DNA from 3 places in the Povalibacter sp. genome. Region 1 is predicted to be linked to each of the others. Evidence: riboswitches for the same ligand, from Rfam matches in the RefSeq annotation. Region 1 holds a riboswitch; each other region holds the start of a gene.
The links. Region 1 has a riboswitch for cyclic di-GMP ahead of V7D81_RS14740 (pilus assembly protein PilM). Riboswitches for the same ligand answer to the same signal wherever they lie in the genome.
Positions count from the first base shown of each region.

Region 2: it holds a riboswitch for cyclic di-GMP, as region 1 does, so the genes downstream of both, V7D81_RS03170 (putative Ig domain-containing protein) here and V7D81_RS14740 (pilus assembly protein PilM) in region 1, are expected to answer to the same signal.
Region 3: it holds a riboswitch for cyclic di-GMP, as region 1 does, so the genes downstream of both, V7D81_RS09980 (hypothetical protein) here and V7D81_RS14740 (pilus assembly protein PilM) in region 1, are expected to answer to the same signal.

Region 1 covers NZ_DAINNK010000047.1:9,540-13,633, forward strand. Annotated here, with positions in the region: gene V7D81_RS14735 (penicillin-binding protein 1A) at 1-1,947, opposite strand, end outside; cyclic di-GMP riboswitch class I at 2,007-2,109, shown strand; gene V7D81_RS14740 (pilus assembly protein PilM) at 2,413-3,474, shown strand; gene V7D81_RS14745 (PilN domain-containing protein) at 3,476-4,057, shown strand; gene V7D81_RS14750 (type 4a pilus biogenesis protein PilO) at 4,057-4,094, shown strand, end outside.
Region 2 covers NZ_DAINNK010000005.1:58,421-62,514, reverse strand. Annotated here, with positions in the region: gene V7D81_RS03170 (putative Ig domain-containing protein) at 1-1,822, opposite strand, end outside; cyclic di-GMP riboswitch class I at 2,009-2,093, opposite strand; cyclic di-GMP riboswitch class I at 2,248-2,335, opposite strand; gene V7D81_RS03165 (putative Ig domain-containing protein) at 2,526-3,974, opposite strand.
Region 3 covers NZ_DAINNK010000025.1:36,741-40,834, reverse strand. Annotated here, with positions in the region: gene rraA (ribonuclease E activity regulator RraA) at 1-357, opposite strand, end outside; gene V7D81_RS09980 (hypothetical protein) at 457-2,340, opposite strand; cyclic di-GMP riboswitch class I at 2,540-2,626, opposite strand; gene V7D81_RS09975 (hypothetical protein) at 2,734-3,075, opposite strand; gene V7D81_RS09970 (hypothetical protein) at 3,279-3,578, opposite strand; gene V7D81_RS09965 (hypothetical protein) at 3,732-4,094, shown strand, end outside.

The sequences.
Region 1 (4,094 bases):
GCCCCAGTTGCGTTCATCGACGGTCGGCGGCGGCGGTGCGCCCTCCGGCACGTTGATGACTTCCGTCGCTGCGTCGGCAGGCTGCTCGACGCATTCGCGACAGACGATCCGCGGTTGCGACTCGAACACCCTGTTGCCATCCGGCCCGATGATGCGATCGATGTAGTACGAGCCGACCCGATAGCCGCCGTTGGCGAAGATCGCGTAGGCGCTCGCCATCTCCAGCGGCGACACCTGCGCCGTGCCGAGCGCGAGCGTCAGGTTGCGCGGCAGGTTCTGCTCCGGAAAGCCAAAGCGCTCGATGTACTGGGTCGTGTAGGCGGGTCCCAGCGCATGCATCACGCGGATCGACACCAGATTGCGCGAACGGACGAGTGCTTCGCGCAGCCGCATGGGGCCGCGGAATTCGCGCGAGTTGTTCTGCGGCCGCCAGACCGTTTCCAGCGACGGATCTTCGATCACCAGCGGCGCGTCGTTCACGACGCTGGCCGGCGTGAAGCCGCGATCCAGCGCGGCTGAATACAGGAAGGGCTTGAACGCCGAACCCGGTTGACGCTTCGCCTGGACGGCGCGATTGAAATTGCTGGCGAAGTAATCGAAACCGCCGACCAGCGCCGTGATCGCGCCGTCCTGCGGATCCATCGCCACGAACGCGCCCTGGGCTTCCGGCACCTGCACCATGCGCCAGTTGCCGGAACGTTCCTGCGCGACGTACACGACATCGCCCACGGAGAGGATGTCCGCGGCGCGCTGCAACGGCGGTCCGACGCTGCCGTCCGCGAGCGGCGCCCGCGCCCAGCTCAGTCCGCTCCAGGGCAGATTGATGCGTCCGTGAACTTTCGACCAGGCGACGGCGCTGCGGTCTTCGACGGCACGAATGAGCGCAGGCTCGAGTCCGCCGCGCAGCGGAAACTCATAGAGCAGTCGCGACCAGTCGGACTCCGATGACTGCGCCGGTACCGTGACCCGGCTAACCGGGCCCCGATAGCCGTGGCGCGAATCGTATTCGACCAGCGCGGCGCGCACGGCACGTACGGCTGCGGATTGCAGGCGACTGTCGAGTGTCGTGATCGCTTCGTAGCCCGCGGTGTAGGCGTCGGTGCCCAGGCGGTTGTAGAGATCGGCGCGCACCATCTCCGCGATGTACGGCGCGTCGACTTCCACGGCGGGTCCGTGCAAGCGCGATTCGACCTGCGAGTTGTCGGCGGCGCGCTGTTCGTCCGCGGTGATGAAGTTCTTCTCGCGCATGCGTCGCAGCACGTAGCTGCGGCGATGCTTGGCGAGTTCGGGATTCGCAACCGGATTGTCGCGCGAGGGCAGGCGGAACGTGCCTGCGATCAACGCCAGCTCCGGCAACGACAGCTGATCGATGGTCTTGCCGAAATACACCTCGGACGCTGCGCCGACGCCGTAGGCGCGCTGGCCGAGAAACATCTTGTTCATGTACAGCGTCAGGATTTCCTGCTTGCTGAACTGCTGTTCGATGCGCAGCGTGAGAAAGATTTCCTGCAATTTGCGGCGATAGCTTTTCTCGGGACTGAGAAAGATGCCGCGCGTGAGCTGCATGGTGATGGTGCTGCCGCCTTCGCCCTTTTCGCCCGACATCAGGTGACGCACGATCGCGCGCGCCAGTCCTGGATAGTCCACGCCGCTGTGCTGGAAGAAGCGATCGTCTTCGGCGGCCAGCACGGCATTGACGAGCTGCTTCGGCAGCGCTTCGAACGAAAGCGGAATGCGCCGCTGTTCGCCGAACTGCGCGATCAGCTTGCCGTCGCGGCTGTAAACGCGCAGCGGCACCTGCAGACGGATGTCGCGAATCGCTGCGACGTCCGGCAAGGCCGGCTCCAGATATTGATAGGCACCACAGAGCCCGAGCGTGAGACCGCCGATGAGCACGACGATCGTTGCCAGGGCGAAACGCAACCAGGCCGGAAGGTAATGTCGCATCACAACAAATGAACCTAAGTCCTTGCTTTAAAAAATGCCGGTATGCAATAGTAGCCGCGAATTTACGTGGGCAAACTCATCGAAAGGTGAGGACGCAAAGCTTCCGGTCTACGGGTGGATCCTCCTGAAGGAGGGGATGTCCAGGACAGCGGGGTCGCCGGCGGAATGATAGGGGCATCGAAAAAACGCTGTCCTGTCGTGACCTGCCGTACGCATGAGGTCACTGGCCGATCCATGCGCACTCCAAGTCATTGATCCGGCAATTGCGTTCTCCCACAGCCCAATAATTGACTTAACAAAGGCTGAGCTGGAGCGACGCGGCACGCCGGTTTCCGAAATCGCCTCGATGGTATTTCGTGAGACTCCTCACATTCAACTTAACAAGCAGCTGTATATATTTGCGCCTCGTATTTAGTGCTGATCTCAGATAATCCCCTAAGTATCTGACGAACAAAGGGAAATAGCGTGCTTTTTTCAGCCAAATCCCGACCGGTGCTGGGACTGGATATCACCACCTCGTCGGTCAAGCTGATCGAGATCAGCATGAGCGGCGGCCAGTATCGGGTGGAATCCTATGCCGCCGAGCCGACGCCGCCGAACTCCATCAATGAGAAAGCCATCGTCGACGCCAATGCCGTCGGCGACGCCATCAAGCGTGCCGTGAAGCGTTCGGGCGCGCGCGCCAAGGACGCAGCCGTCGCCATCAGCGGCGACGCGGCCATCACCAAGGTCATCCAGATGCCTCGCACCCTGAGCGAGAACGAACTGGAAGGCCAGGTGGAAATGCAGGCCGACCAGTACATCCCGTTCCCCATGGAGGAAGTGAGCTTCGACTACGAAGTCATCGGCCCCTCCGAAAAAGATCCCGAAATGCTCGATGTGCTGCTCGTGGCGACCCGCAGCGAAAACGTCGAACAGCGCGTGGCCGCCTGTGCGGCGGCGGGTCTGACGGCCCGCATCGTCGACGTCGAAGCCTTCGCGCTCGAAAATGCCTGCCGGCTGCTGACGCACCAGATGCCCGATGGCGGTCTCGGTCGCGTGCTGGCAGTCGTCGACTTCGGCGCCAGCAGCACCACCTTCAGCGTGCTGCGCGATCTCAAGGTCATCTACACGCGCGACTTCGCCTTCGGCGGCCAGCAGCTCACGGAAGAAGTGATGCGCACCTACGGCCTCAGCATGGAAGAAGCCGGTCGCGCCAAGAAAGAAGGCGGACTGCCCGGCAACTACGAAACCGAAGTGCTCGGTCCGTTCATCGACGACATGTGCCAGCAGGTCAGCCGCTCGCTGCAGTTCTTCCTGGCGTCCGGCGCCGGTCGCGAACAGCCCGAGCAGATCCTGATCTGCGGCGGCTGCGCCAACATCCCGGGCGCCGCCGAAATGATTCAGAGCCGCGTGGGCATCGAAGCCCTGCGCGGCGATCCGCTGGGCCAGATGAAGGTCAGTCAGAAGGCCAAGGCCCAGTCGGTGAAAAAGGATGCGACTGCCTTGCTGACGGCGTGCGGTCTGGCGTTACGGAGTTTCGACTGATATGCCAAGAATCAATCTCGTCCCGTGGCGCGAAGCCGAGCGCAAGCAGAAGCGCCAGGAATTCGGCGTCGGTGCCGTTGGCGCACTCGTGCTGGCCGGCGCCATCGCGTTTGCAGTGAATCTGCAGATGAGTTCAGCGATCGGCGCACAGAACGAACGCAACCAGTATCTGAAGGATGAAACCGCGAAGCTCGACAAGCAGATCGCCGAGATCCTGGAACTGGACCAGGAGAAGCAGCGCCTCGTCGCGCGCATGCAGGTGATCGAGCAGCTCGAGCGCAGTCGCGCCGAGGTCGTGCATCTGTTCGATCAGCTGGTGCGTACGCTGCCGGACGGTATCTATCTCACCTCGATCAAACAAACCGATCGCAAGGTGCAACTCAGAGGTATTGCCCAGTCCAGTTCGCGCGTCTCGAACTACATGCGCAACATCGATGCCTCCGAATGGATGGCCGATCCGTCGCTGGACATTCTCGAAACGAAAGGTGGCACTGCAACAGGTTCGGATTTCACGCTGAACGCGACGCAGGAAAATCCGAATCTGAAGGCGGCCGCGGGCGGAGCCGCACAGGGAGCCCACTGATGAGCAATCTCCTGGAAGATCTTCGCAATCTCGATCC
Region 2 (4,094 bases), on a different contig from region 1:
TGCTGGCGACGTTCGATTGCGAGCTCTCGCCACCCGACCCCGTGTAGGCCTTCACGGCGAAGTACCAGGTGCCCGAGGCCAGACCGTCGACCACGTAGCTCGTCACGCTCGGGTTCGAAATCGTGATCGTCTGGTTGAGCGCCGAGGAACTCGTGCCATAGACGATGCGATAGCCGGCGAGATTGGTCAGCGCGGTGCCATCGGTGTTCTGGGTCGGTGCGACCCACGACAGCGTCGCACTGCCCGTGGCCGGTGCCGCATTCACGGCGATGCTGAAGGCAGGCAGCGACACGGAATGGGTGCCGTCGCTGACCCCGATGACGATGTTCGAGGTCGTGCCGGTCGCGCTCGGCGTGCCCGAGAGTCGGCCGGTGGTCGTGCTGAACGTCGCCCAGCCCGGCTTGTTGCTGATGCTGAACGCGAGCGTCGCGCCTTCCGGATCATTCGCCGTCGGCTGGAAGCTGTAGCTGGCGCCCACGGTCACGGAAGTCGCCGGCGTGCCGGAAAGGGTCGGCGCGGCATTGCCGGGCGGCGGGGTGGTGCTGCCGCCGCTCACCGTGATGGTGAACGCCGCGAGCGAGGCCGACGCCTTGCCATCGCTGACGCTGATGATGATGTTGCCGAACGTACCGGCCGCCGTCGGCGTGCCGCTCAGCCGGCCGGTCGACGCGGTGAAGTTCGCCCAGGTCGGCTTGTTCTGGATGCTGAAGCCGAGCGTGTCGCTGGCGTCGGCATCGGCTGCCGTCGGCGTGAACGAATAGGCCGTGCCGACCGTCGCACTCGTGCCCGGCGTACCGCTGATCGTCGGCGCGCGATTGGCGGCCGCCTGCACGGTGATCGTGAACGCCGTCAGCGCGGTCGAGACCTTGCCGTCGCTGACGCTGATGATGATGTTGGCGAACGAACCGACGTTGGACGCCGCCGGCGTGCCGGTCAGGCGGCCGGTGGACGCGCTGAAGCTCGCCCACGACGGCTTGTTCTGGATGCTCCAGGTCAGCGCATCGCCGTTGGCATCGGTGGCCGTCGGCTGGAACGAGTAGGCCTGGCCCGCCTGCACCGAGGTCATCGGCGTGCCGCCGATCGCAGGCGCGCTGTTGTCCGGTCCTTTCACGCTGATCGCGAACGCGGGCAGCGCCGTGGTCGCGACGCCGTCGCTCACGCTGATCACGATGTTGGAGAAGTTGCCGACGTTGGCCGCCGCGGGCGTGCCGCTCAGCGTGCCCGAGGAGGTGCTGAAGCTCGCCCACGAGGGACGGTTCGAGATCGAGAACCGCAGCGCGTCGCCGTCGGCGTCCGCGGCGCTCGGCTGGAAGCTGTAGGCGGCTCCGACATCGACTGAAGCCGTGGGCGTACCGCTGATCGTCGGCGCATTGTTGGCGGCCGGCGGCGGGGCGCTGCGCGAACGGATGACGATACGGAACGGACCGATGGAGCGCTGATCGCGTCCGTCAGTCACCGTGATGGTGATGTCCTGGGTTTCGCCGACGTCTGCATCCTGCGGCGAACCGGTCAATGCGCCGGTGTCGACGCTGAAGGTCGCCCACGTCGGCTTGTTGGTCACCGAGAACTCGAGGAAGTCGTTGTCGGCGTCGCTCGCCGTCGGCGTGAACGAGTAGTCCTGCCCGGCTTCGATCGCAGCCGCCGGCGTGCCGGTGATCTCGGGCGCATGGTTCGCCGTGGGAGGAGGCGTCGGCGTGGTCGGCGACGTGGGCGACGTCGGCGGAGCAGCGGCCACGGCGTCGTCGCCTTCGCCGCCGCAGGCTGCGAGCGTCGCAACCGCGCACAGAACGATGCTCGCCCTGACCAGCCGTCGAATCATCATGCTCCCGAAACTCGTTTTCATTGCTTGCACCTGCTTCAGCACGTCGCGACAGCGAATCGCGAACGTTGCGGACGATCGGCCAAGGCAATGACGCTGACGTCGATGTGTGCGCTGACGCTGGTGCGTCACGGATCGACGGCCCGAATCTGCAAATCCATCGGCATCCGATGCAGTCGCAGATTCTTTGCTGGCAACCCCGCTATCCCGCGCAGTGCGCGTCGGACCGGAGGCTTTGCGTCCCCGCCTTTCGACGGGTTTGCCCTTTTCAACTCCTGAACTTTTTCGCCGTTATTTCACGAGCGTTGCGATTCGCGCCTGACATGGCACGCATCGCGACGATCGGTTCACCGGAGCAAACCTGCAGCGAGTGGCATCAAGGAAGGGAAGCGTTCGGGTATGACGACGGAGGAACGAACAGTCCTCTGGCCGGCAACCCCGCTATCCTGCGCCCTTGCGCTCACCGGACCGGAGGCTTTGCGTCCCCGCCTTGCAGCGGGTTTGCCCTTGTGAAGCGTGGTCGAGTAGACCCCAGTAAAAACACCTTTGCAATTGTCGTTGGCTACAGACAGCTCAAGTGATTTCGAGCTTCACATAAGAACGTCAGAAAACATAAGGCGCTCGCTTATGCAATGCGTGCGCACTCGCGCATCGCACTGCATCCGTCGGGTTCGCGCTTCGTAACACGACGGCAATTTTCCGCGCATCACTGCAGCGTCTTGCTCGCGACGTTCGAATTCGCGCTCTCCGTTCCTGCACTCGTGTACGCACGCACCGCGAAGTAGTACGTCGTCGGCGTCAGTCCATCGAGCACGTAGGTCGACACGCTCGGATTGGCCACCTGGATCGTCTGGTTCAGCGCGCTCGCGGACGTGCCGTAATAGATGCGGAAGCCGGCGAGATTCGTGAGCGTCGTGCCATCGGTGTTCTGGGTCGGCGCCGCCCACGACAGCGTCGCGCTTTTGGTCGCTGCCTGATTCACGGCGATCGAGAACGCAGGCAATGCAGTCGATGCCTTGCCGTCGCCGACACTGATGACGATGTTCGCGTAGCTGCCCGCATCGCTCGCCGATGGCGTGCCGGAAAGCTGGCCGTTCGAGGTGCTGAAGGCGGCCCAGGCCGGCTTGTTGCTGATGCTGAAGGTGAGCGTATCGCCGTCGGCATCGGCGGCCGTCGGACGGAAGCTGTAGGCGCTGCCCACGTTCACGCTCGTCGTCGGCGTGCCGCTGATCGTCGGCGCGCGGTTGACGGCGGCGGCGTTCACCGTGATTGCAAAGGCCGGCAGCGACGTCGTCACCTTGCCGTCGCTGACCCGGATGACGATGTCCGAATGCGTTGCCGCCGCCGTCGGCGTGCCCGTGAGCGCACCGGTCGAGGTGCTGAAACTCGCCCAGGCCGGCTTGTTGCTGATGCTGAAACCGAGCGCGTCGCCGTCGGCATCGGCGGCCGTCGGACGGAAGCTGTAGGCGCTGCCCACGTTCACGCTCGTCGTCGGCGTGCCGCTGATCGTCGGCGCGCGGTTGACGGCGGCGGCGTTCACCGTGATCGCAAAGGCCGGCAACGACGTCGTCACCTTGCCGTCGCTGACCCGGATGACGATGTTCGAATGCTTTCCTGCGGCGGTCGGCCTGCCGGTGAGCGCACCGTTCGAGGCGCTGAAGCTCGCCCAGGCAGGCTTGTTGCTGATGCTGAAACCGAGCGCGTCGCCGTCGGGATCGCTGGCGGTCGGCCGGAAGCTGTAGTTCGTCCCGACGGTGGCGGTGGTCGGCGGCGTGCCCGAGAGCGTGGGGCTGCGGTTGGCGGCCGTCACCGTGATGGTGAAGCGCGGCAGGTCGGTGCCGTACTTGCCGTCCCAGGCGTAGATGTTGATGTTCGCGAAGGTGCCGGTCCTGTTCGGCGTGCCGCTGAGCCTGCCGGTCTTGCGATTGAAGCTCGCCCACGAGGGCTGGTTGCGGATGCCGAAGGTGACGGTGTTGCCGTCCGGATCGGAAGCCGTCGGCGTGAACGCATAGGACTGGCCGACCTTGACCGAGGTCGGCGGCGTTCCGGAAATCACGGGACGCTGGGTATTGGCCGCCCAGGCAGCGGAGACGCCACCGGCCGCGAGTACGGCGACGACGAGAGCGCGACGAAAGAACGCGTGCAGACCAGTCATTGCAATCGAATCTCCATGCAGGACCATGTCGTTCCGGCGCGCGAACGCACGGAAGCCGTGTCTGACAAGGAGTCATTGCGATTGCGCGAAGGCGCAGCGGCAGCGTCACGCCGGGACGAT
Region 3 (4,094 bases), on a different contig from region 1:
CGTCTTCATCGGATGCGTGCCGAGGGCGCGCACGCCCAGCGGCATGGCCGCGATCGCCGCGGAATCGCGGATGCAGCCGTAGACGATCGCGCCGCTCCAGCCATTGTCGACGGCCTTCTGCGCCAGCAGATCACCCAGTACGGCGCGGCGCATCGAGCCGCCGGCATCGATCACCAGTACGCGACCCGCGCCGCGTTCGGCCACGAGATCGCGCACCCGCGAGTTGTCTTCGAAACACTTGATGGTCGCGACGGCGCCGGCGAAGCGCGGGTTGCCGCCATAGCTGCGGAACAGGGGTTCGCAGACTTCGAGTTCGTCGCTGAATTGATCGCAGAGATCGGCGGTGCGGAAATCCATGCTCGGTGACCTGGTGAAGAGGGCACGCGAGTTTGCCGGAGCGCGGGAGCGGGGAGAAGCGGGAATGATGAAGTGCGCGCGCCACTGCGTGGCGCGCCGTCACTTCGTCAGCTTGTCCACCAGGCGCGACAGCAGGGAATCGTTCTTCGGCAGCTTGCGGATCGCGCTCTCCGACAGCTGCACCTCGCGCGCCTCGTCGAGCAGCTGTTCGCTCAGGCTGCGTTTCACGAGCGCCTTGTGCTTGCCCGTCGCGGAAGTCTTGCTCATCGGCGCCGAGCGCTTGGTGGCATGCGCCGCGGACTTGGCTGCGGGTTTCAGCGTCTTGTGCTTGCCGCTCGCGTCGACCTTGAACGAGCCGGTGGCGCCGGGCTTGAACGAACCGGTCGCATTCGGATTGAACGAGCCCGTGGCGTTGGGATTGAAGGTGCCGCTGGGACTGCGATCCGTCACTTCCATGGTCACGGTCGGGATGGTCGGTTTGCGATCGCGCGCGTGATTGAGTTCGATGATCTTGCCTTCAGTCTGCGCTGCCGCGGTTGCTTTCGGTGCGGGCGCGTCCTTGAAACGGGTCTGCTCGGCGGCGCTGATGCGGATCACGCTCGGCGAGGGGAAGAACGTGCGCAGATAGCCGGAGACCGCTTCTGCCGAGACTTCTTCGCGGAAGAAGCCGAGGCGCAGGGAGTACACGATCTTGCCGCTGCCGGCATTGGCAATCGAATACACGCTGTAGGCCTCGAAGATGTCGAGGTGCGGCATGGCATCGAGATTCACCGGACGTTCCGACACGACCAGCTGGATCGAGAACCACTTTTCCTGCGAGTCGTCGTTGAGTTCGGCGCTGGTGAGCGCGCGGATCGTCTGCGTGCTGTCGAGCTCCGGCACGCGGCGATCACCCGCCGGCGGCTGCGCGCGCGCGGCGACTGGCGCGGCAGCAGGTTTGGTCTCCGGGGGCTTGCGCGCCGGCTCGCTCTTGGCGGCGGCGGGCTTTGACGCTTCCTTGACCGACGGCGCTGCCTTCGCAGCAGCCGGTTTCGCAGGCGGTGCTACCGGCGCGGCAGGAATGGGATGTTTCGCCGTCGATTCGAGACTGAGCGCAGAACCCGGAATCTCGACGCCCTTGCCGACATGGAAAGGCTGTGCCGGAGCATTCGCAGGCGCGGCAGCGGCGGCCGGCTTCGGCGGTGCGGGTTCCTTCTCCAGCGTCAGCTGGATTTCAGCCGGCGCGGCGAGCGCCTTCTTCGCCGCTTCGGCCGGCGGGCTGGAGGCCGGTGCCTTGATGACGGTGTCCGTCTTGTAGACGGGCGCGACGGTCTGCGGTGCCGGCGCGCTGGCAGACGGCTGCGGCGGCGTGAGTTCGGGCAGATCCCACGAGAGTTCGATGTCGGTTTCGGAGGCCGACTGAGCCGCTGCCGGTTTCGCAGGCGCTGCCGCGACGGCCGCGGGCTTCGCGATGACAGGTGCAGGTCTGGCTGCGGCCGCTTCCTGTTTCACCGCTGCCTTCGGCGCTTCTTTCGCAACCGCTGGCGCCGGCGTAGCGGCGACCGGCGCTGCCTTCACCGGTTCTTCGACGGCAGCCGGCTTCGGCACCAGCACCGGACGCTTCCACGCCGCCGTGGTTTCCGTGTTGGGCACATAGCCGCGGGCGAAGCGACGATCGTCGTCGGACAGACAGGCAACGAATGCGGTCGGATAGTTGTCGCGAACGGCGCTCAGCGCCTGTTCCGCATCGGCTTCGCTGGTGAAGAATCCGAGTCGCAGGCGATGACGCGTGCGGCCGTCTTCGGCGCGCGCCACCTGGTAGAGCTTGTGGCTGTCGAAGCCGGGAATGGTCTTGCCGGCGGTCTGGATCGGCGCGATCGAAGAACAGAGATTGATGATGAAGAGCGTGTTGGCGGGTTCGGTGGAGGATGTCGCTGCGAGCAGCGGATCGACGGACGCATTGGCGCCACGTCCCACGAAGACCTTGCTGGTGTTCTCTTCCACGTTCCTTCCCCATCAAATCCGCAATCCGGTCGAACCACGGCCGGACGGATCATTTCGACGGGGGAGAGAATGCGTGCGCGCGCATCTCGATTGATGTCACGTCGACGGCGCTGAGTGGATTTCTGATCGATGAGAAGAAGAAAACTTCTGCTGACCGACCGATGGCGTCCGTCGAATCAACCGCATTCGTCCTGCGGTTCGTGGCAACCCCGCTGTCCTGGGAAATGATTCCGTTAGACCGGTAGCTTTGCGTCCTCGCCTTTCAGCGAGTTTGCCCTTGGCACGAATCGATTCTTCGGCAGCGCGACGGGATAAGTCAAGCGGCCAGGTCGGTTTCAGGAGACATGTAATACGGCGACAGTGGAGGGGCTGTCGCGGCGGTGAGGTTATGTCTCACACGGCCATGCGCGTCCAGGCTTCCTTGCTGACGCTGGCCGGTTCGCCGGCCATGATGCGCGGCGCGAGCTGCGACACGATGTGGACCTGTGCCGCGTCCGACAGACCCAGCGCGCGCAGCGCGCCTTCCAGTCCGTCGATCAGTTGACGCCGGTCCGTCTCGCTCGGGCAGGCATCGCGGGCCAGCGAGGCGAGTTCGTCGCCGACGCTCTGAATGGTCTCGGCGATCGACGGCGCGAACTCGCTCAGGTCGCCGCGCAGTCGGGCTGCGAAGCGGAACGAGTTGTAGGCGCAGACGTACGCCCGGTTCCGCAGCTTCAGATTTCGGAGCAACCCCATGTCTGTCAGGTCCGTTCGAGTGTGGTCGGCGGAAAGTCTGCGGAAGCCGGCTCGCCGCGTGGTGTGAGCTGCATCACAAAAGGCGGGCGCTTCCGGGTGTTGCGCCGTCGCCGCATTGCCAATCAAGTACCTGCGCGAGAAGAAAAAAATTCAGCTCCTGCGAGGTCAAAAACGGATTGACTTGTGTGTTCGGCCGTGACCGTTCAGGCACGGCCGACGTTGCGATCGGTCGGCGAGTGGAAGTACTCGCTCTCGGCGGCGAACTGCTTCATGAGCTTGCGCAGTTCTTCTAAACGACCTTCTGCCGTGCTGATCGGCAGGCACTCCTCGCACTCGGGGTCGGAGCAGGGCTGACGCGAATAGAGCCAGTACTGCACGGCGCCCGCGAGCAGACCGTCGGCGATGTCCCAGATGTCCGCCTTCTGGTCCGTGTCGGCGATCCGGTTGCCGAGGTCGACGGCCTTGCCGAAGGCCTCGGAGAAGGGATTATCGTTTTCCTGCATTGGGGGCGTCGGGAGCGAGCGGAGAGGGCCGGCATTGTAACCAGTCGGACACGCCTTCATAGAGAAAGGCCTGCCTTGAGGCGCAGGCCTGCTTGATGTGAAGAAATGGGGCTGCTTTACTCCCCGCCCGCTGACATAACCGCCGAGGAACCCATGGCTGACGAACGCGATGCCGAAGCGCAGATGGATGCCGATGCGCTGTACCAGGAAGAAATGTTTACCGATCGTCGCGTGGGCGCCCTGCGTCGGCTGACCCCCGTCAAGCGCGACGGATCGAGGGACGAGACACGCCCGGTCCTGTTCGTGGGCCAGGCGGAAATCATGACCAACATGGGTCCGGTGCCGCTGAGCTTCGAGATTCCGGGCGAGACGCTCGACCAGGCCGTGGCCGGGTTCGGTGTCGCGGCCCAGGCCGCCATCGAGCGCACCGTGCAGCAGATCCAGGAGATGCGCCGGCAGCAGGCCTCGCAGCTGGTCGTGCCCCAGGGCGGCTTGCCGCCGACCATGGGGGGCGGC